4 regions of the Marinobacter sp. es.042 genome follow, and region 1 is predicted to be linked to each of the others. Evidence: predicted binding sites of a transcription regulator. Region 1 holds the regulator's gene; each other region holds the start of a gene.
What was found. Region 1 encodes sigma-54, which starts transcription at its own class of promoters, with help from an activator protein. Its sites were predicted from a motif close to ANTGGCATNNANNTTGCTNT; they were not measured.
Positions count from the first base shown of each region.

Region 2: a site for sigma-54 is predicted at 1,694-1,713, ahead of CFB02_RS13480 (ammonium transporter). Genes of this name have one in related genera too.
Region 3: a site for sigma-54 is predicted at 3,421-3,440, ahead of CFB02_RS09045 (sigma 54-interacting transcriptional regulator). Genes of this name have one in related genera too.
Region 4: a site for sigma-54 is predicted at 2,651-2,670, ahead of flgA (flagellar basal body P-ring formation chaperone FlgA). Genes of this name have one in related genera too.

Region 1 is NZ_LT897781.1:544,185-550,011, reverse strand. It holds gene CFB02_RS02715 (KdsC family phosphatase) at 1-41, shown strand, start outside; gene lptC (LPS export ABC transporter periplasmic protein LptC) at 38-622, shown strand; gene lptA (lipopolysaccharide transport periplasmic protein LptA) at 606-1,172, shown strand; gene lptB (LPS export ABC transporter ATP-binding protein) at 1,150-1,875, shown strand; gene CFB02_RS02695 (RNA polymerase factor sigma-54) at 2,027-3,553, shown strand; gene hpf (ribosome hibernation promoting factor) at 3,654-3,962, shown strand; gene ptsN (PTS IIA-like nitrogen regulatory protein PtsN) at 4,050-4,520, shown strand; gene rapZ (RNase adapter RapZ) at 4,549-5,433, shown strand; gene CFB02_RS02675 (HPr family phosphocarrier protein) at 5,441-5,710, shown strand; gene mgtE (magnesium transporter) at 5,720-5,827, shown strand, end outside.
Region 2 is NZ_LT897781.1:2,876,604-2,882,430, forward strand. It holds gene pomA (flagellar motor protein PomA) at 1-649, shown strand, start outside; gene CFB02_RS13475 (flagellar motor protein MotB) at 652-1,569, shown strand; gene CFB02_RS13480 (ammonium transporter) at 1,792-3,000, shown strand; gene CFB02_RS13485 (lipocalin-like domain-containing protein) at 3,019-4,098, opposite strand; gene CFB02_RS13490 (FtsX-like permease family protein) at 4,095-5,827, opposite strand, start outside.
Region 3 is NZ_LT897781.1:1,928,008-1,933,834, forward strand. It holds gene CFB02_RS09030 (ABC transporter ATP-binding protein) at 1-850, opposite strand, end outside; gene ntrB (nitrate ABC transporter permease) at 906-1,733, opposite strand; gene CFB02_RS09040 (ABC transporter substrate-binding protein) at 1,736-3,157, opposite strand; gene CFB02_RS09045 (sigma 54-interacting transcriptional regulator) at 3,471-5,387, shown strand; gene CFB02_RS09050 (sodium-dependent transporter) at 5,374-5,827, opposite strand, start outside.
Region 4 is NZ_LT897781.1:1,402,750-1,408,576, forward strand. It holds gene CFB02_RS06650 (MFS transporter) at 1-824, opposite strand, end outside; gene CFB02_RS06655 (CheR family methyltransferase) at 828-1,655, opposite strand; gene CFB02_RS06660 (chemotaxis protein CheV) at 1,693-2,622, opposite strand; gene flgA (flagellar basal body P-ring formation chaperone FlgA) at 2,811-3,512, shown strand; gene flgM (flagellar biosynthesis anti-sigma factor FlgM) at 3,686-4,012, shown strand; gene CFB02_RS06675 (flagella synthesis protein FlgN) at 4,020-4,490, shown strand; gene CFB02_RS06680 (pilus assembly protein PilB) at 4,529-5,278, opposite strand; gene CFB02_RS06685 (peptidylprolyl isomerase) at 5,506-5,827, shown strand, end outside.

The sequences.
Region 1 (5,827 bases):
TGGATGCTGCGCTTGCACCCTACCTGGAGCTCGAGGCGTGAGCTGGCTCCCGGACCGGCCCTGGCTGCGAACACTGGCGCTGGCTGGCACCGTGGTGGCCGCGGTCTTTTTGCTCTGGCAAAGCGATGAACCGCCGGTCATTGATGATGAGGCAGCCGCACTGCGGGGCGATGCCGAACCGGACGGCTTCGTGGTCAATGGCAATTACACGTCATTCGACGAGTCGGGCAAGCTGAAAATCCGGTTCTCCAGCCCCCGCATTGAACAGTTTGAAGAAGGTAACCTGGCCACCATGGAGTCTCCCCGTGCCGAACTGTATGGCGGCGACAATGTTCTGCCCTGGATTGTTGAAGCCGAGAATGGCAGTCTGCTCCAGAACCAGAACCTGGTCTATCTCACTGACAATGTACGGATTCAGCGCAGTATTGGTGAACGGAACGCCACTCTGACAACATCAACACTGACGCTGGATAATGACCGGGGCATGGTATATACCGACGCACCCGTAGAAATACGCGACGTTACCGGAGTTACCCGGGCCACGGGCATGAAAGCGTGGATTGACGAGCGGATTCTGGAACTGAACTCCCAGGTGGAAGGACGCTATGAAACCGGAAACTAACCGATACCGGAGCCTGCTGGCCGCCCTGCTGACAGTCGCAATGGCTGGCCCGGTGGCGGCTTTCGACCTTGATTCCGACATCCCGATCAAGGTTACCGCCGACAACGCCCGCCTGGACGATGGCCAGGGCATTGCCACTTACACCGGCGATGTGGAGCTTGAACAGGGCAACACCCGCCTGAACGCGGAGCGTGTGGTCCTGTACCGTACAGAAGACGGCCTGAGCCGCATCGAAGCTTCCGGAACCCCCGCAAGGTACAGGCAGCCGGCACGCGAAGGTGAAGGTGAAACCGACGCCCGCGCCCTGAATATTACCTGGTCTGCCACCGACAGCCAGCTGACCTTTGAACGGGAAGCGGTGATTGAGCAGAATGGCAACCTGTTCCGCGGCGACGTGATTCACTATGATACCGCTGGCCGCGTTGTAACCGCAGAAGGCGGCGCCGAGACCGGCGAAGGCACTGGCCGGGTAGAAATGGTGATCCAGCCGCGCAGCGCCGACAGACGCACTGACAAACAGGAAACCGATGGCAGTTCTGAGAGCCAGTAACCTGGCAAAGAGTTACAAGCAGAAAAAAGTGGTTATCGATGTATCCCTGGAAATCCGAAGCGGGGAAATTGTCGGACTGCTAGGCCCCAACGGCGCCGGGAAAACCACCTGTTTCTACATGATCGTGGGGCTGGTACCTGCCGATCACGGGCGGATCACCATCGACAGCCGGGATATTACGCCGCTGCCGATGCACGGTCGGGCCCGTCAGGGCATCGGCTACCTGCCACAGGAAGCCTCGGTTTTCCGCAAGCTGTCTGTGCGCGACAACATTATGGCGATCCTCGAGACGCGGCAAGGCCTGAGCAAGGCAGACCGGCAGAAAAAGCTCGAGGAGCTGCTGGAGGAATTCCACATCACCCATATCCGGGACAGCGTTGGTATGGCCCTGTCCGGTGGTGAGCGGCGACGGGTGGAAATTGCCCGGGCCCTGGCCATGGAGCCGGCTTTCATCCTGCTGGATGAGCCCTTCGCCGGTGTTGACCCTATATCCGTCAGCGACATCAAACACATTATCCGGCATCTGCGGGACAAAGGGATTGGCGTGCTGATCACCGACCATAACGTGCGCGAGACTCTCGATATCTGCGAGAACGCGTACATTGTTTCCGGCGGGCACATCATCGCCTCCGGCAATGCCGATGCGATCCTGGCAAATCAACAGGTCAAGGAAGTCTACCTCGGGGACGAATTCAGGCTGTGACAGTGAATGGCTCATTGTTTTGATGATCTGTTGCAAGTAAACTCGGCAAAGAACTTGCTAGGGTAAAGAAAAACCGCGGCAAGTAACCGGCATATAAAGATTTTTTCAAGACCTATGACACAAAGCGCTGATGAGTGACGGATCCTGAACCATGGTTATGAAAGCCTCCTTACAGTTAAAGCTGGGTCAGAGCCTGACCATGACACCCCAGCTGCAACAGGCGATCCGACTTCTCCAGCTCTCTACCCTCGACCTCCAACAGGAAATCCAGCAGGCATTGGAATCCAACCCCATGCTGGAGACATCCGAGGACGACGATCAGACCGACACGGCCACCGAGAGCGACGAGCGCGAGGCCAACGCGGCCGAGTCTGCTGCGGAGACCACGCCAGAACCGTCCAGCGACTGGGACGAATCCGAAAACGGTCCGGACTGGGCGTCGGAAAACGAGATTCCGGATAACATTCCGGACGACCTGCCGGTCGACACGGCCTGGGATGACATTTACCAGTCCGCCCCCGCCCCGGCAGCCCGCAACGACGACGAAAACGATCACGATTTCGAGACCCGCAACTCGCCCACCGAGACCCTTCAGGATCACCTGGAATGGCAGCTCAACCTGACTCCCCTGAGTGAGCGGGACCAGGCCATTGCCCACGCCCTGATGGACGCCGTGGACGAGCGGGGCTATCTCACCAGCCCTCTGGAAGAAATCCACGCCGGGCTGCTGGACGAGAACGAAGAAGACCCCCTTGAACTGGATGAAGTGGAAGCCGTCCTGCATCGCCTCCAGCACTTCGATCCCCCTGGCGTGTTTGCCCGGGATTTGCAGGAATGCCTGCTGATACAGCTTAACCAGCTGCCGCCGGACACACCCTGGCTAGCCCAGGCACGCCTGGTGATCACCCACTACATCAACCTGCTGGGCAACCGGGACTACGCCCAGCTGTTGCGTCGCAGCCGCCTGAAAGAAGATCAACTCAGGGAAGTCCTTGCGTTGATTACAGGCCTCAATCCGCGCCCGGGCGACGTGATTGATCGCGCCGAGCCCGACTACGTGATTCCGGACGTCATCGTTCGCAAACACAATGGCCGCTGGCGTGTTGAGCTGAATCCGGAAATTGCACCGCGCATCCGGGTGAATGCCAGCTATGCTTCACTTATAAGGCGCGCAGACAGCAGTGCAGACAACACCTACCTCCGCGATCAGTTGCAGGAGGCCAAGTGGTTTATCAAAAGCCTGCAGAGCCGCAATGAGACCCTGCTGAAAGTGGCGACCCGTATTGTCGAGCACCAGCAGGGTTTCCTGGATTACGGCGAGGAAGCAATGAAGCCGTTGATTCTCTCGGACATTGCCCAGGCGGTGGAAATGCATGAATCAACGATTTCACGGGTAACCACCCAGAAATACATGCATACCCCCCGGGGTATTTTCGAACTGAAATATTTCTTCTCCAGCCATGTCAGCACTGATGAGGGCGGAGAATGCTCTTCCACGGCCATACGCGCGATGATCAAGAAGCTGATTGCCGCCGAAACACCCAAAAAGCCGTTGAGCGACAGTAAAATTGCAGCCATGCTAGGGGAACAGGGTATCAAGGTTGCGCGACGCACCGTTGCCAAGTACCGGGAGGCCATGCACATTCCGCCGTCCAACGAACGCAAGCGGCTGGTCTGAATACCCCGGGACGGGACGCAACACCGTATTCGCCGGCGCACAATGCGCCAGCACCCAGACCGGCTCCCGGGAGCCGGCATGATGACAACAGGAGACGCCTATGCAACTCAACATTTCAGGCCATCACGTAGAACTGACTCCCGCACTGAAGGATTACGTTTCAGAGAAGTTCGAGAAGCTCGAGCGTCACTTTGACCACATCAGTAACTGCCAGGTGACCCTGGAAGTGGAAAAGGTGCGCCAGATTGCGGAAGCCACATTGCACGTGGTAGGTGGTGAGATTCACGCAAAGGCAGAAAACGAGGATATGTACGCGGCCATTGATGCCCTTATCGACAAGCTCGACCGTCAGATCCTCAAGCACAAGGAAAAGAATGTAGAACGGATGCACGGAAACGGCTCTCGCTAACGCGCTGTTTTCATGCACTTCATCTAATCGAGCTGCGACATGAGTAACGTGTCGCAGCCTTTTTTTTAACGGAAATGCAGTCGATCCATGAGCGACACATCCCTGACCATAGACAACATTCTTGCTCCGGAGCTCACCCTCTGCAGGGTAGCTGCGTCCAGCAAGAAACGGGCCCTGGAGTTTATTGCCGAGCAAATAAACCATCAGGACAACACGCTCAGCGAGACCCAGCTCTTCAACAACCTGATTTCCCGTGAGCGCCTGGGCAGCACCGGCATTGGCCAGGGAATTGCCATTCCCCACTGCCGCCTGGAAGGACTGGATCACGTGGTGGGTGTGCTGATGACGCTTGAAGAAAGCGTGGAGTTCGATGCTATCGACAATCAGCCAGTCGATCTGATCTTTGCCCTGATTGTGCCAAAAGAGGCGACGAGCGAGCACCTTGAGCTGCTGAGCCAACTGGCGGAGAAGTTCAACGAGCGGTCGTTCTGCGATCGCCTCCGGCAATGCGAGGACGCCAGCACGCTGTACCAGCGCATGACCGCCTCGGGCGGCTGATATTCACTGCAGTGGAGGTAAGGTGGTCATGAAGCTGATTATCGTCAGTGGCAGGTCCGGTTCGGGCAAGAGTACCGCACTTCATGTGCTGGAGGACCTCGGGTTTTATTGCATCGACAATCTTCCTATTGGCCTGCTCTTTCCACTCACACGGGAAGCCGCCAGCCAGACCAGGCCTGGTCGACTGGGCAAGATGGCCGTCAGTATCGATGCGCGGAACCTTTCCGGGGAGCTGGCCAATTTCGAGGAGATCTACCGGCGCCTCCAGGAAACCGGGGTTACCGTTGAAATCATCTTCCTGGACGCCGACGAGCAGTCGCTTCTGCAGCGTTTTCACGCCACCCGCAGAAAACATCCGTTGAGTGACGACAGGACTTCGCTCCGGGAAGCCATTACCAGCGAGAAGAAACTGCTGGAGCCCCTCTCCAAGCTTTCCGATCTTTACGTAAATACCACCGGCATGTCCATGTACGAGCTGCGGGACATGATCAAGCAGCGTGTGGTCGGTCGAAAAGATCAGGAACTGGCTCTCCTGTTTCAGTCATTCGGCTTCAAACACGGCGTGCCGCTGGATTCCGACTACGTTTTCGATGTCCGCTGCCTGCCCAACCCCTACTGGGATACCAGCCTCCGCAAGTATGTCGGTACTGATCAGCCGGTTATCGAGTTTCTGGAAAAAGAACCGGCAAGCCGGAAGATGATCGAGGACCTGAAATCATTTCTGGATACCTGGCTGCCCTCTTTTGCAGACAGCAACCGCAGCTACATGACCATTTCCATTGGATGTACCGGCGGCCAGCACCGGTCGGTGTATGTGTGCGAGCAGTTGGGCGAGTACTTCCGGCAACGGTACAGCAATGTGCAAGTGCGGCACACCGAGCTGCCACACCTGCAGACCCGGGAAGAGATCTGATCGAGCCATGATTCGCCGCCCCATTACCATTATCAACAAACTTGGCCTGCATGCGCGCGCCACTGCGAAGCTCGTCAACACGGCATCCGAATACGACAGCAGCGTGCGTATCAGTGGCAAAGGCCGGGATGTGGATGCGAAGAACATCATGCAGGTGATGATGCTGGCCGCCAGCAAAGGAACCGATGTGGAGCTCATTGCCGACGGACCGGACGAGGAACAGGCCATCGAAGCATTGGTGGAACTGATTAACGACTATTTCGGTGAGGGTGAGTAAACTAGAGCCATGACCGATATTCTGGAAAAAAGCCAGGCCCGCCAACGCCTTCGCTCCCTGAGCGAAGCGCTGGACAGTGGCGCACTGAAGCAGGTTGCCCGCATCCTGAACGGTGGC
Region 2 (5,827 bases), 1.6 Mb from region 1:
CACCCTGCTGGTTGTTCTCGCCAAGTTCAGCTTTGCCCAGTTTTTCGGAGCCTTTAAAGCGGCCGCTCGCGCCTTCAAATTTAAGTTGCCGGAAACCCAGGCAAGCATTGAAGAATTGGTGGATATTGCCAATGTGGCCCGGAAAGAAGGGGTTCTGGGGCTGGAAGACAGAGAGATCAGCAGCCCGTTCCTTGGCCAGGGTATCCAGATGCTGGTGGACGGGCAGGACGGCAAGACCATCAAGGAGCTCCTGAACAAGGAGCGCCTGATGACCCTCGACCACAACCGCTCCGGCGCCAAGGTCTTCACAGCCATGGCGGACGTGGCGCCGGCCATGGGCATGATCGGCACGCTGATCGGTCTGGTTCAGATGCTGTCGAACATGGAAGACCCGAAATCCATCGGCCCGGCCATGGCCGTTGCCCTGCTGACCACGCTTTATGGCGCCATGATTGCCACCATGATTGCCACCCCGATTGCCGACAAGCTCTCTCTGCGCATGACAGAGGAAGCGCGCATGCAATCGCTTTATATTGATGCCCTGGTTGCCATCCAGGAGGGTACCAACCCGCGCATCATCGAGCAGATGCTCTCCAGCTACCTGCCGCCCAAGGAACGTGAAAAAGTGGCTGAACCGGAAGGCGCGTAATCATGGACGAGTTGCCAGAAGAGGAAAAACCGGGAATTCCCGCCTGGGTTGTCACCTTCGCCGATCTCATGTCCCTGCTGATGTGCTTCTTTGTTCTGCTGCTGTCCTTTTCCGAGATCGACGCCCAGAAGTTCAAGCAGATTGCCGGTGAACTGTCCAAAGCCTTTGGCGTCCAGCGGGATGTACCGGCCCTGGAGATCCCGAAGGGCACCAGCCCCATTTTCGACAAGTTTTCGCCGGCGCCGCCAGAGCCCACCGTGGTCAACGAAGTCAAACAGACCACTACGGACGAAGCGCCGGAGCTCCAGACCCTGAAGAGCCCCACCGACATGGCCGTTGAAGCCGCCATGGAGGAACAGATGCAGGAAACCATGGACGATATCCTCAAAGTCCTGGAGCCGGCAATCGCCGATGGGCGCATCAATGTGAGCGAGGATCAGCGGCGAATCGTGATTCGGGTTGAGGAAAAAGGTTCTTTCCCTTCGGGCTCGGCTCAGCTGACCTGGGAATTCGAGGGCCTGCTGCTGGATATGGCGGAGGTGATTGACGACATTCCCGGTGACCTGACGATCGAGGGACACACCGACAACGTGCCTATCCGGACCGACCGTTTTTACAGTAACTGGGACCTCTCCGCCGCCCGTTCAGCCGCCGTTGCCAACGTTCTGGTCGCCCGGGACCAGGTGGAACCCACCCGTCTGTCCGTCACCGGTCTGGCGGATACCGAGCCGCGAGTCCCCAACACCTCTGCTGAGAACCGCGCAAAGAACCGGCGCGTGGAAATCATCATTGATCTCTCCGGCCCGATGCAGGAACAGGAAGTGCGCCTCCGGGAGCTGATCCAGTCCGAATCGGATGATGTCGATTCCAACCTCGGGATCGAATCCGACAGCTCGACACCAAACGAAATCAGTTGGTAAGCGCACTCTAATTTGGTGCGCTGTACGCTAAAACGCACATAATTAGTGCATTATCAGACTGAAAATAGTACCTCGTATTTCTGAAAGCCCCCTCAACTGCCCTTCAGCTCTTGATATGCCTTGTTTTGGAACAGCTCTTGCTTCAGCTGCACCTCAACAATGCACAAGCCAACGTAAACGGCCCGATAGAGGCCGGACACACAACATCAGGAGCGAAAACCCGTGGACATCACGAGTGCAGTACACACCCTGACTGAAAGCGCCAACACGCTGTTCATCCTTGTCGGCGCCATTATGGTGCTGGCCATGCATGCCGGCTTTGCCTTCCTGGAAGTGGGCACCGTTCGCCACAAGAACCAGGTCAATGCCCTGGTCAAGATCATGACCGACTTCGGCATCTCCGCCGTGGCCTACTTCTTTATCGGCTATTACATCGCCTACGGCAGCCATTTCATGAGCGGCGCCGCCGAGCTCACCGCTGCCAACGGCTATGATCTGGTGAAGTTTTTCTTCCTGATGACGTTCGCCGCGGCCATTCCCGCCATCGTGTCCGGCGGTATTGCCGAACGCGCCAAGTTCTACCCGATGCTGATTGCCTCAGGCCTGATTGTCGCCTTTATCTATCCCTTCTTTGAGGGGCTGATCTGGAACGGCAACCATGGTTTCCAGGGCTGGTTGGAGAACCAGTTTGGTGCATCCTTCCACGACTTTGCCGGCTCCGTTGTAGTGCACGCGGTGGGCGGCTGGATCGCCCTGGCGGCCGTATTGGTTCTGGGTGCACGAAATGGGCGCTACCGCAACGGCAAGGTGGTGGCCTTTGCCCCCTCCAACATCCCCTTCCTCGCCCTGGGCGCCTGGATTCTGACCGTCGGCTGGTTTGGCTTCAACGTCATGTCGGCCCAGACCCTGGACGGCATCAGCGGCCTGGTGGCCGTGAACAGCCTGATGGCCATGGTCGGCGGCATCCTCGTCTCCATGCTGCTGGGCCGCAAGGACCCGGGCTTTATCCACAACGGCCCGCTAGCGGGACTGGTGGCGGTATGTGCCGGCTCTGACCTGATGCATCCGGTGGGCGCCCTGGTAACTGGCGGCGTAGCAGGCGCCATCTTCGTTTACCTGTTTGAATGGGCGCAGGCCAAGATCGAACGGCTGGACGATGTTCTGGGTGTCTGGCCCCTGCACGGTGTCTGTGGTGTCTGGGGCGCGATTGCCTGCGGCATTTTCGGCCAGGAAGCGCTGGGAGGCCTTGGCGGCGTCAGCCTGATGTCGCAGATCATCGGCTCAGTGGCCGGCGTGGTTGTGGCCTTTGTCGGCGGCCTGATTGTCTATGGCGCAATCAACGCCATCTCCGGCCTGCGCCTGACCGAAGAGGAAGAGTTCAACGGAGCGGATCTGAGCATCCACCGGATTGGGGCGACCGCGGTCGAGTAACACCGGTCACGGTGCAGTTCACTCGCCGTATCCGGTCAGTTCCATGTAGCCCACGCCACCATGGCTGCCGGATACCGACACCGGGCTCTCCCAGTACGGGTAGAGCCCGTTGTTTCGATAATCCCCCGCTGGCGCAGCCACCTCCAGGTTCAGGCCAAAGTCTGGCACTTCCAGACGCCATGCACTGGGATAACCGTCGCCCTGGGTTAATGGCCTAAGGCTGAGCTGATCGGCGCCAAGAGCGATGGGCTCGCCATCAGCCGGAATCCAGGTTCCGGCACGAAAGCCACCGTCTTCTTCCCTAAGCTGGAAAGCCATCAGTTTGTCGCCCGAATCCAGGTGCAGCGCAAACCAGTCCCAGCCCTGCTGGCCGGATTTCAGAAACTGGCTGCTCCACTCCCGGTCAAACCAACCCTTCCCACTGACGTCCAACGTCTGATCGCCCAGGGTGACCCTGCCGTCGATCTGAAGGTCCACCAGACTGAAATACATGGAACCCTCGCCATCGGCGGATTTGGCGCTGAAACCCTGATCGCCGTGAGCTACCGGCTTTCCGGTGATGCTCAGGGTCAAATCGTAGGACCAGCCATCCGCCGCGACCTGCAGCCGCCATGAACCATGCCCGGGTTCAGCCTCAAGCTGCCAGTCGTCCAGCCACACCGCGATCGGCTCTGCCCGGGCTCCGGCGTGGCCAACGTCGCCCCGGGCCAGCTTCTCTGCGAAGTAGTGCCGGGTATCAAAGCTTACTGCCGCGTGGGCCATCCAGGCCGCTTCAAGGGGCCAGTTATTTGCGTCCGGGGGCTCAGCGTCTGCCGGCCTCGGCTTGATTGCCTGGCGGAACTGGGTCCATTGCAGGCCAAGGGGCTCGCCATCGACCGTCTTCAAATTGGCGGTCAGGTACCACCATTCGATCCGGTGCTGCGGGTGGGGGCCATAATCCTCGGGAAACGACAGCCGGTCTCCCGGCCCTGGCTGTAGAAAGGGCACACCGGATTCGTTATCCGCGATGCCTGCAAGTCCGGCGAACCCTGACTCCTGCTGTGGTTCCGAACACCCTGCCAGAAGCAACAGCAACCAGATGACCATCCAGCGTCTCATCGCTCACCTCCAACCACGGCATTGGCGTTAACCGGCGCAACCGTCGGAGATTTCAGCTGCCGGCTCATCAGGAAGGCGATACTGAGACCGATCAGCATGCTGAGCACACCAAGCTCCAGCCAGAACCCCGGGTAGACGGCCATGGGCAGGGACCAGCCAAACGCAATGGGATTGATCCGATGCACCAGCACCCAGGTCAGCCAGACACCCAGTGGCAGGGCCAGCAAGGCAATGGCACCGGTCAACGACACTGACAACCGGACCAATTGAGCCGACGCCTGCCTTCGTGACAGCCCCCACACCACAAGCAGCCGGAAATACCAGGCACGGGTCGAGAAAAAGACCCAGCCCATCATCAGAAGGGCGATAGCCGCCAGTATCAAGGTCAGGGTGGTCATGGCCCGAGTCAGCAGAAAGGTCTGGTCGAAAATGGCAGAGGCGAGCTCTCCAATCGCCCGGTTGTCCCGGACCGTCAACGCCTCGACCTGCCATACCCCTTTTAATCCATCGGTCACTGCCTCAATGGAGAGATTGCCCGGCGAAACTGACAGGCTCTGGAAGCCGGTTTCGAACTCCACTGGAAGAACCGACGGATGAATCAGGATCTCGCCAGCTGGACGGCCGTAGTCCGGGTAAATGGCCAGTACCGGAAGTTTGAAGGACTGGCTTCCGAAAAGGACCGTCAATGTCTGTCCGACCGCTATATCCTGCCGGCGCGCCAGCTGTTCATTCACCATCACGCCCTGGCCCTGTTGCAGTCGCTGCCAGGGCTGCGGCGCTGATTCAAACAACTCCCAACCGGTCACCAGTGGGCCAACGGGACCGATGGCAAAGACGTCTACCCTGGTTTCTTCCTCATCCTCGCCGCCCGGCAGGGTTGCCCGACCGCGAATGACCCGGTGCCACAGTCCGGAAGCAGAGAGCCCCGGCTGTTCAGCGAGCCAGTCGAGTGCCAGGGCCGCATCTGCTGATTCCGGGACTTCAACGTAATAGTCCGCTTCCAGTCTCTGCGCCAGCCACCGGTCAAACGTGCTTTCAAAAGTCGTAACCAGTGCCTGCACTGCCAGGACCATCGCCATGGCGAACTGCAGGGCTACCAATGGCAAGGCCAGGCGACGAGCCAGCACGGCAAGCTCCCGATGGCGCCAGCGTGCCTGCAGATCCCTGTCGTGGCCGGACCGCCAGTCTGCAAGCGAGGCAATCAGCCTGGGCGCGAGAATTCCCGCAGCCACGAATACCATGGCCACGGCAATGAAAAGCCAGAGAAGATCGGTGACCCAAACCGTCAAGGCGAGGCCTGCGATCAGCACCAACAACACCAGTCCGCCATATCGGCGGCCGCCTCCCACAAGCCCCCGGAAAATTGGCCGGAGGAAATCCGCCAGACAAGCAACCAGAATCACGGCCATCATGGTGACAAGCGGCACCAGCCAGCTCCCGCCCTGGCCTGCGTATAACGGCTGATCGAAGAGCCCCTCAAGCGCCTGCCCGAAGCCGCTGCCCAGACCAGCCGCCAACCAGCGGCCAAGCCAGATTCCGGGCAGGACACAAACCGCAGCCAGCAAGAGGATCTCGACAACCAGCAAGCGGTTCACCCGGCCCTGGGGAACGCCAAACCGATGCAACAGGGCAAAGCTGTCGCGACGTTGGGCCAGGCCGAGCAGGTAAACACTTCGCACCAGCAAAGCGGTAATGAGGAGAACCATGACCCCGAGGGCATCCAGATTCA
Region 3 (5,827 bases), 1.4 Mb from region 1:
GCCCTGACTGGGCAACGCCTTGGGCGGGTTCCACGATTTTCGGGGTACCGTCTTTTTCCGGCAGGGCCGAGCCGCTGCGGTTGACCAGGAAGTCCACCAGGTAGTCCCGGGTCTTGTGATAGGCCGGGTTCTGGAAAATGGTGGCCCGGGCCCGCGGGTGCGGAATGTCCACTTTCACGCTTTCGGCGATGCGGGCATTGGGGCCGTTGGACATCAGGAAAATGCGGTCGGACAACAGGATCGCTTCGTCCACATCGTGGGTGATCATGAACACGGTCTGGCGGGTTTCTTCCCAGATTTTCACCAGTTCGTCCTGAATCACGCCCCGGGTGAGCGCATCGAGCGCACCGAACGGTTCATCCAGCAGCAGGAGTTCCGGCTGGGTGGCGAAGGCCCGGGCGATACTTACCCGCTGGCGCATGCCGCCGGACAGCTGGGACGGCTTCCGATTCAGTGCGTGGTCCAGGCCTACCATCTTCAGATAGCGCTCGCTGTGCTCTTTCACCTTTTCCTTGGACCACTCGGGCCAGCGGGCGCGTACGGCGAAGACGATGTTGTTCAGGGTGGTTTTCCAGGGCAGCAGGCTGTAGTTCTGGAACACCACGCCGCGCTCAAGGCCGGGGCCTTTGATTTCCTTGCCGTTCATCACCACGTTGCCGGCGCTGGCTTCGTCCAGGCCCGCCAGTACGTTCAGGATGGTGGATTTGCCGCAACCGGAGTGGCCGATGATGCAAACAAACTCGCCTTTCTCCAGGGCAAAGCGGATATCCTCGAAGACGGTAAGCTCGCCGCCCTGGCCGTCCGGATAGACTTTGGACAAGCCATCTACTTCCAGGAATGATTTAGTCATAACAGATCTCCGTTCGGAGGGTTGAGGCCGACACCGGTAACCGGTGCCGGACCGCTCATTCTTTGTATTCCACCAGTTTCTGGGCCTTGCCCAGGGCCAGGTCGAGCAGCATGCCCACCACCCCGATCATCAGGATGGAGAAAATCACACTGGCCAGATCCAGGTTGTTCCATTCGTTCCACACGTAGTAGCCAATGCCGGTGCCGCCCACGAGCATTTCCGCGGCCACGATGACCAGCCAGGCGATGCCGATCGAGATCCGCATACCGGTCAGGATCGTCGGTGCAGCGGCCGGCAGGATCACCGTGATGGCGGTACGCAGAGGCCCGAGTTCGTGGGTGCGTGCCACGTTGACCCAGTCCTGCCTCACGTTGGCCACGCCGAAGGCCGTGTTCAGCAACATGGGCCAGATCGAGCAGATGAAGATCACGAAGATCGCCGAGGCATCAGAGTCCTGGATGATGAACAGGGCCAGGGGCATCCAGGCCAGCGGCGAGATCGGCCGCAGTACCTGGATGTAAGGATTCAAAGCCTTATACATCAGCGGCGACATGCCGATCAGGAACCCGACGGGCAGCGCAATGGCCATGGCCGCCAGGTAGCCGGTCAATACCCGGTACACCGAATAGGCCAGCTGGATGCCGATACCCTTGTCGTTGGCGCCGGCGTCATAGAACGGATCGGACAACTCCGCCCAGGCCAGCTTGATCACCGCCGAGGGTGGCGGTACCCGGGATTCCTGCTCGACACCACCCATCAGCATTTCGTATTCGGTCAGTCCTGTCTGGGCCTCCGGGGGCTGGGTTGCCATTTCCCAGAGCCCCAGGGCCAGAATCAGGAACGAAACCGACAGCAGTGCTGCCCGGACGTTCAGGGAAGCCATTGTTACACCCTCCCGATGTCGAAGCTGCGCGCGTACTCTTCTGCACGATCAGAATCGAACGTCTTGCCCATGATGGTATGGGTCTTGTAAGTCTTGTCCGGAGCGGTGTAACCCAGTTCTTCCATGATCTTGCCGGTCTCGCTCGCCAGGTAGACCTGCTCGGCAATGCCTTTGTAGTCCACATCACCCTCGATATAACCCCAGCGCTTCATCTGGGTGAGGATCCACACGCCCATGGAGTGCCACGGGAACGGGTCGAAGTCGATGCGGTCCGGCACGTTTTTCACCTCGCCAAGTCCATCGGCGTAGTAGCCGGTCAGCACCTGCTGAATCACCGGTACCGGTTGGTTCAGGTAGTTCTTCGGCGCAATGGCTTCGGAGATTTCCTTCCGGTTATCCGGATTGTTCGAGTACTGAGTGGCATCGATGATGGCTCGCAGCAGGGCGCCGTAGGTGTTCGGGTTCTGGGTCGCAAACTGCTTGCTGCAGGCAAAGGCGCAGCACGGGTGGCCTTCCCATATGTCTTTGGTCAGCATGTGGATGAAGCCCACCTTTTCCCAAACAGCACGCTGGTTGAACGGATCCGGTGACAGGTAGCCATCGAGGTTACCGGCGCGGAGGTTAGCAACCATCTCGGGTGGCGGAACCACTCGGATCTGCACGTCTTTGTCGGGGTCGATACCGTTCTCGGCCAGGTAGTAGCGCAACAGGAAGTTGTGCATGGAGTACTCGAACGGCACGCCGAATTTGAAGCCTTTCCACTGTTTCGGGTCCCGCTTGTCCTTGTGGTCGACGTGCAGCACGATGGCCTGGCCATTGATGTTCTCAACCGCCGGCATGATGAACGGCTCCGGTGTGGAGCCCGCGCCCATGGTCATGGCCAGGGGCATCGGAGTAAGCATATGTGAGGCGTCGTATTCGCCAGCCAGGGACTTGTCCCGGGCCACCGCCCAACCTGCGGTCTTGGTAACGGTCACATCCAGGCCGTAACGCTCATAAAAGCCCATCGGGTGGGCCATGATGATAGGCGTGGCGCAGGTGATCGGCACAAAACCAACGTTCAGCTTGGTCTTCTCAAGCTTGCCCAGGGATTCCTTTACCGCGGCCTTGGCCTTCTCCATGGGGAACACGCTGCCCAGAACCGCCGCTGCAGTGCCCGCGCCCATCATTTTCATGAAGGCGCGCCGGCTGTGTTCGTTGTGACCAAACACCGAGCGCACCACCGCGCCTTCGATGGCGCGATCCATCATCGCTTCTGAATCCAGATGCTCGTCAGCAACTGCCTGCTGGCCGGCAGAGGGCTTGAGATCAAGGGAAATCGACGGGGTGCTGTCGCCGGGTTTGCACTCGGGGCAGCCGCAGGTCTTGGCATGAATCAGGGACTTGTCACCGTCAAATGGATTTCCAAGGCTTTTCGTAGTCATGGCGCACTCTCCTGGGTTTGGGACCTAAGTTTTGGGTTATTTCTGCACTCTCACGGTGCAACAAAGGTGCGGCTCGGGCCCGATGCTGGAAATGGTCGGGTCGGCTCCACGTTCTGAAATAGGTATCGCAGGGTTTGTGCCAAGTCCGGTTATTTTTTTAACTACCTGTTTTTATGAAAATAAAACTCAAATACCTACAACCAGAACGACTACGAACTTTCGTATTACACGATTTCTCGTAGTCTTTACTGCGATTTTTCGTAGTTGGCACAGGGTTTGTTTTGTTTTCCCGGACTGCCCCTAGGACATCGCCATGAATACCGAAGCCATCAATGCTCCAGAACTTACCGGAAACTGGATCGACCACCTGCCAGAGGCTGCGCTGTTGGTAGATGCAGGCAGGGACCTGATTCTGTCCGCCAACAGTGCCATGGGCCGAATGATCGGCTCCGACCGGCAATCCCTCATCGGAACGCCATGCACCCACCTGTTCACCGACCAGCGACCCCAACTGATTGCCTTCACCGAGGAAACCCTGTTTCGCAGCCATGGCTGGAGCCGCGACTTCTTTCTTCAGCACCGGGACGGCCACAACATGGAACTGGAGATCTCCTCATCCAGAGTTGGCGAGGCGGAAACCCAGAACGTGCTGCTGTTACTGAGGGACAGACGCCAGCTGCGGACCCTTCGGGAACGCCACGATGCCAACCACTACCATCGGGGCGGCCTGCTTGAATGGCGGCGGGTGGAAGAGCTGTTCAAGGACATGGAGCGGGAAAACCAGCTGATTCTTCATGCTGTCGGCGAAGGCATCTACGGGGTGGATGCCGAGGGGCGCGGCACCTTCGCAAACCCCGCCGCCGAGCGCATGCTGGGATGGCGAATTGACGAGCTTATGGGGCGGGTGCTGCATCGCGTGGTGCACCACTCCCATGCCGATGGCAGCCTTTACCCACTCAAGGACTGCCCGATATACGCCGCCTTCCGCGATGCCAGCGTGAAACGCGTGGGCGAAGACTGGTTCTGGCGCAAGGATGGCAGCGGCTTCCCGGTTGAATACACCAGCACGCCGATTCTGGACAACGGGCATCCGGTGGGTGCCGTAGTGGTGTTCCGGGACATATCGGCAAGGCAGGAGGCCCAGAGAGAACTGCAGAAAGCGCTGGAGGAAGTGGAGACCCTTAAACACCGGCTGGAAATGGAGAATGCCTATCTACAGGAGGAGCTCAGCGCCGAGTATCATTTCCACGAAATCTTTGGCCAGAGCGAGGCGATCAAAGCCATCGTGCGACGCATCGGCATGGTGGCGCCCACCGATGCCAACGTTCTGATCACCGGTGAATCCGGCACAGGCAAGGAGCTGATCGCCCGTGCCATCCATCAGTCCAGCAGCCGCAGAGACCGCCCCCTGATTCGGGTGAACTGCGCAGCCATCCCCAAAGACCTGTTCGAGAGCGAGTTCTTCGGCCACATAAAGGGTGCCTTCACCGGCGCCGTCAGCGACCGGGTCGGTCGGTTTGAACTGGCCGATGGCGGCACCCTGTTCCTGGACGAAGTGGGCGAAATTCCACTAGAACTTCAGGGCAAACTGCTCCGGGTTTTGCAGGATCAGCAATTCGAGCGCGTGGGCGAGAACCGCACCCGGGCGGTGGATGTTCGGGTGATTGCCGCCACCAATCGGGACCTGAAATCGGAAGTTCAGGAAAAAACCTTCCGGGAGGATCTCTACTTCCGCCTGAACGTCTTCCCGATTGAATCCGTTCCACTGCGCCGGCGCCTGGAAGACATCCCCATCCTTGCCCAGGAATTTCTTAACCGGGCGTGCCAGAAGTTCAATCGGCCGCTGCTCGCACTGAAAGAGCGCGACGTTGAAACCCTGAAAGCCTACCACTGGCCCGGCAACGTGCGGGAGCTGGAGAACGTCATCGAACGACAGGTGATCACCGCCGACGGCAGGCTGGATCTGGACCTGCCGGGGCCGGAATCCGCGGCCCGGACCACCACAGCAGAAGCGCCCCCGGCACGGCATTACAGCGGCGAATTAATGACGGAACAGGAATTGCGGGAGCTGGAAAAACAGAACCTGACTCGGGCCCTGATTATGAGCAGCGGCCGGGTCTTTGGTGATGACGGCGCGGCCGCCATGCTGGGCATCAAACCAACCACGCTGACCTCGCGCCTGAAAAAGCTGAAGATCGAACCGAGAGAGTTTCAGGTCAGGCCGGAGTAATGCCCACCTGGTTCAGGGCGTAAGTCACGACAATCCAGAGCAGCATCACCAGTGGCAGGTAGCGGCCGACCAGATACATCCGCCATTCCCACCAGCGGCTCTGGGTACCCAGCACTGTCCGTATCTTTTCTGGTGGGATAAACCAGCAGAACATGGCCGCCCCCAAGACGCCGGAGAAGATGATCACATTGCCGCCGGCAACCCGGTCAATCACATCCAGCACCGGATCACCGGCGATGTTCCATTCCAGCGGTGTAAAACTCAACGCCGAAGCCGTACCCAAAACAAGCATGACCAGGGTGACAAGACTGACGGCCTTGCCATTGCTGAGCCGAAACTCCTCCGCCACCGCGGCGATCATCACCTTCAGCCCGGCCAGGCTTGAACTGAATGCCGCCATAAAGAAAAGGCTGAAAAACAGCGTACCGACCCAATAGCCG
Region 4 (5,827 bases), 860 kb from region 1:
AAGGGAATGCCTACTACGCGTGTCAGCCAACCGCTGATCAGCGACGGAAGATACATGGCCATTATGTGGAGCTGGATCACCCGCTTGGCATCGTCGAGGTCATGGCCGGCCATTTCCGTCATGCTCAGCGGCGTCGCCGTCATGATGAAACTCATCACCGCATAGCCAATGGCCGCGGCACTCATGGCAGCCCAGATTAAAGGGTTCGCCATAATCTCCCGTAGGGGGCGGCCTCCTCCCGGCCGGGATTCCTGGACGCGCTCAGCCCCTGCCCGGTAACCGATAGAAAGGATCAGCAAAGCCGCACCCTGGACGGCCGCCAGCGCAATCCAGCTGACCAGAAACGGGTATTGCTCCGCCGCGCCGCTGCCCAGACCCGCAACTTCCGGCCCGAGCCAGGCTGCCACCAGACCACCCAGCAACACGCGAGCTGCAGCAGAACCCGCCATACCCGGCGCAACGGATTCCATGGCCGCAAACCGATATTGGTGAACCACCGCAAGCCCCGTACCACCGACCACGGCCGCAAGACAAAGAAGGGAAAACAGACCGGTCCAGGACGCCAGGCCTCCAATAAGACCGGCCACAATGCCCATAATGGCACCCAGCAGCATCACGCGCTTGCGCCCGATGCGCTCCATTAACCAGGTTGCCGGTTTGATAGCCAGAACGGTGCCCACGACCACTAGCCCGACGGGAAGTGTTGCGTACTCGGGCGCCGGGGCAAGCATTCTGCCCTGAATGCTGCCTATAAAAACAATAAAAGGCGCTGTGCACATGGCCAGCGCCTGAGCGGCAACCAGGACCCAGACATTGAGGGGCATGGATTATTTTTTCCTGTAGATGATTCCGGGGTGGCACTGCACCATCTCGTAGAGGTGGGGCAAGCCGTTGAGCGATTCCGAGGCACCCAGAACCAGGTAGCCGCCCGGGTTCAGGGTGGCGTGCATCCGGGTGAGAATGTCCTTTTTCAAGTCCGCCGAAAAATAGATCAGAACGTTCCGGCACATCACAATGTCGAACTTGCCCAGCATATAACGCTCAAGCAGGTTCAACTCCTTGAACTCCACCATGCTCTTGATCTGGGGTTTGATCTGCCAGCCACCGTTCAGGGACGGCGTGAAAAACTGTTTCTGGCGCTCTGGCGAGAGCCCCCGCCCAATGGCAAGCATTTCATACTCGCCCTTGCGAGCCACATCAAGAACGCTTTTGGAGATATCCGTGGCGGTGATCTTTACATCCCGGAGCTTCCCGGGCCTAGCCCGGCGAAACTCCTCGACGATCATGGCAATCGAATACGGCTCCTGGCCGGTTGAGCAGGCCGCAGACCAGATACGCAGAGGCTGCATCGAGTTGCGCTCTGCGAATTCGGGAAGCAGTTTCTCCTGAAGAATCCGGAAAGGGTGATTGTCACGGAACCACAAGGTTTCATTGGTTGTCATCGCATCGATGACAGTCTCTTTCAGACCGCCCCGCCCAGAACGCTTAAGGCGCTCGAGCAGTTCACCCAGGGTATTCAGGCTGTTCTCTTCAAGAATCCTGCGCAACCGGCTTTTGACCAGATACTGTTTATTATCGCCCAGTAAAATCCCACAGGCGTCCTGCAGGAACGATTTGAAGGCTTCATATTCCTGTGGCGTGATTTCCGCTTTCATTGGGTCTCTGTTCTGAGTGAATCTTTGAGCGGCTCCATCAACCCTGGTCGATGATTTCCATCACCCGCTCTGCCAGCTCGTCCGGACTGAACTTTGCCATAAAGTCGTCGGCCCCGACCTTCTTTACCATGGCCTGGTTGAACACACCGCTGAGTGAGGTGTGAAGCATAACAAATATATCCGAAAGCGCCGGGTCCTCTTTCACCTTGGTGACGAGCGTGTACCCATCCATTTCGGGCATCTCCACGTCCGAGATGATCAGCGAGAAGTGATCCTTGGCCCGGGAACCGTCCGCAGTGATTTCCTTCAGATGTTCAATAGCCTGCTTGCCGTCGTTTTTCAGCACCACTTCCATGCCAATTGCGGTGAGACACCGCTGTATCTGGCGCCGGGCCACGGACGAATCATCGACCACCAGCACGGGCAGATGCCCCGGCACCCGGTCCGCGCTCTTGCTCAGAACGGCTTCAGTTACGTCCTCCCCAAGCGGAGAAACTTCTGAGAGAATCTTCTCTACGTCAATGATTTCAATAAGCTTATCATCAATTTTCGTGACAGCGGTAAGATAGACATCCTTGCCGGCCCCTTTGGGTGGAGGCAGGATTTCTTCCCAATTCATGTTCATGATTCGCTCGACGCCGCTCACCAGGAAACCCTGCGTTTTGCGATTGTATTCAGTGATAATGACGAAGCTGGTGGAAAGCGCTTCCTGGGGTATACCGGGCAGGCCAATCGCCATGCTCAGATCGATAATGGGAATAGTCTCTCCCCGGCTATGGGCTACGCCTCGAACGACCGGACGGCTGTTGGGCAGGGAGAACAGCTTCGGACACTGCAGAACCTCTTTCACCTTGAACACGTTGATCCCGTAGATCTGACGCCCCCTGAGACGGAAAAGAAGCAGCTCGAGGCGGTTCTTTCCGACCATCTGAGTGCGCTGGTTAACACTGTCCAAAACCCCTGCCATTTCGATTCTCCTGGCTTGCCGGAATTACAACGGCATATATCTTGCTGTTCAGTGAATAATAGCCTGATCGACGGAAACCCGTCATATCAGGGGTGGGCCAACTCATTTAACGGCCACTTTTGCCGAATCCTTAGCCTGATTCGGGCTTTTCTGCCCTGTTGTTGACAGCATAGGACAAACTGATACGTATGCGCATCACGAATTTCGCCCTACTACTGCTAATGTCTGGACTGACCACACCGCTCCTGGCGGGAACGACGGCCGAACAGATTCAGAAAGCAACCCTGGCGTTTCTGGACAGCTTTGCGTCTGAACAGGCCGAACATGGCTACACCGTTTCCTTCGAACCCGGTTCCATCGACAGCCGCCTTGCTCTCGCCGAGTGCGAAAAGCCTTTGAATGTAGAGTTCAGCGGTGATCCATGGAAAAGCACCAGCCCGTCGTTGCAGGTAGCCTGCGAAGGAACCCGTCCATGGCGAATGTTTGTTACCGCTTCAGTCTCTATCCATGGGCCAGCCCTGGTGGCAGCGAGGCCACTCACGCGTGGAGAGCGAATAACCGAAGGGCTGCTTGCAAAGCAGTCTGTTGAAATCAATTCGTCCAGACGTGGGGTAATTACGGACTCGAAACAGGCGATTGGCATGGAAGTGCGGCGCGCAGTGAATGCGGGATCGCTCGTTACACCAGACATGCTTTCGGCCCCGAATGCGGTCGAACGGGGCGATCATGTTATCATCACCGCCAAAACCGGCGGATTTTCAGTACGTTCCCGGGGCAAAGCCCTGGCAAGCGCCAGCGTTGGCGAACAGGTTCTGGTTGAGAACCTGCGCTCATCGCGCACGATAAGAGCCAGCGTTGTCGCGCCGGGCCACGTGGAGATTCCGATGTGAGCCGTGTGCGGCAGAGGCTTGCCGGAGCGGCAAGTGAATGCCGCAAAACCGGTCGTAAAAGCAGATGAAAAAAAGTGCTAAAAGTACTAAAGGTTTTCGCGGCGCCGCCGTTAAGAAGACATAAACTCGAGTAAGCGCTGCATTCGTGGCGCGACAGGCAAGCAGGTACAGATATGTCAGTTGACTTAAATGGAATTGGCCCCGGCCAGGTCAACACCCAGAGAACCACGGCCGACAAAAGCTCCGGCGCACAGAATACCCAGCCGGCATCCAACGAACAGGCAAAGACACAGGCCCAGGGGGCCCGTGGTGAGAACGTCAGCCTGAGCAATCAGGCCAAGAACCTGAAGCAGCTCGAACAAAAGCTGGGCGATTATCCGGAAATGGATGACGACCGCATCGAGCAGATCCGTTCCGCCCTTGAAAATGGCACGTACAAGATTGACGCCGAGAAGCTGGCCCAGAAAATGCTTGAGATGGATGAAAGCATTTTCGGGTGAGTAGACCATGGCCGCAATTGATGATTTGAAGACCCTTCTTTCCCAGGATATCAGCCAGCTTGAAACACTGGCTGACGTTCTCGGCAAGGAAAAGACCTGCCTTGCAAATTCTGACCTCCGCCAGCTGGACGCCCTGACCAGGGAGAAGAACGATCTCCTCGGAGCAGTCCGCGAACGCGCCAAACAGAAAATCCGAACGCTGGTACAGATGGGATATCGCCCCGAAAGTGGCGAGCCTTCCCGCTTTATCCGCAGCGCCGGCTTTTCGGATCTCTTCGAACTCTGGCAGGAAGCGGACCAGAAATTGCGAACCTGTCAGACGCTGAACCAGACCAATGGTCGCGTAATCAGCCACTTGCAAAAGCGTTTGTCGAGGCTCACCGATATTTTCCGCGGCGCCACCGGCCAGCAAAAGCTGTACGGTGCACAGGGTCAGCAGACTTCGGTTTCAAGCAGCACGGTGCTCGCCAGCGCCTGAGCCCGGACGCATGGCTCTGTAGAGCCATGCTTTCCACGTCATCGAGTGTAGATGGTCATCCGGGAGTCGGGATGAAACCGGATGTCGTGAATGCTCACGTTGCCCATTGAAGCTCCCTGGCCTCCCGTAACCCTTATATTGTCCATCCGGATTTCCTCGATGCGCTCAGGGAACGCCAGCATCAGGGCGCCATCTTCTCTTACCCGATAACGTGGCTCCCCTTCACGATAGTGCACACCGGAAATGCTGAGATCTGAATCCAGGAAGTTCAGAACCGGCACGAAGATATTGGCGGAAAGCTTGAGACCTTCAATAACATCTGCGGATGCCTCGGTGCCTTGCTCCCCATTTCCTGCAGGGTTCTCCGCCATATTGCTGACAATACCGATGCGCTGCAGCAGGGTCGGATCGCCCTGACCGGAAATGGCCGCCAGCTCGGCTTCGCTCATGGGGGCAAAATTGCTTTTCTCATAAAGTTCTCCGGCTTCCAGCGTTGCCTGGGACGCCTCGGCCGAGTTGCTGGCCGCAAAGGTTACCAGGGGCTGGAACGGCAGAGTAACCGCTGTTACCAGGGCGGCAGCGTTGCGATAGCGGGACTGGTGCTTGAGGACACGGTGGAGCTCCTTGTCGCTGATCCAGCCCGCCTGGATGAATACCTCACCCAGGCGCTGTCCGGTTTCACGCTGAAGTCTGAGGCCTTCGTTAACCTGCCCCTCTGACAGATACCCACGATTGATAAGCAATCGCCCGAGGCGTGATTTCTCTTCAAATCCCTGACGGATTCTCACCCAGTGTCTCCTTTTAAACAGTGAAAACCGTACAACCCGGCCCGGCCAGTGTGATCCATGACTTCCGATATCGGGAAGGTTAGCCGATCACACAACTATGTGTGTGGATGCAGTACCCGTTTTACCATCTCCATCTGGTAAGATCTGGCACCTGATAACAGAATTCGCCGAATTGTCGCAGGAAACACACCGGCTAATAACACGGAGAACGGCTGCAAATGACAAACATGGTAAAACCCCTGAAAACTGTGACACCCGTATTGCTTATGGCACTCACCCTGCTCATGCCGACTGCCGCGGTGCAGGCGCAAACCAATGAGCAGCCGGCCAGTGATCCACTTCCAAAGGTCCGCATGGTGACCAGTGAAGGCGCTATCGAGCTTCAGCTTCGCCCGGATGTTGCGCCCGAAACGGTCGACAATTTCCTGCAGTACGCCGAAGACGGTTTTTTCGACGGCACCATCTTCCACCGTGTCATACCCGGGTTCATGATCCAGGGCGGCGGTTTCACCCGGGATCTCTCCCGCAAGTCGACTCGCGCCCCTATCC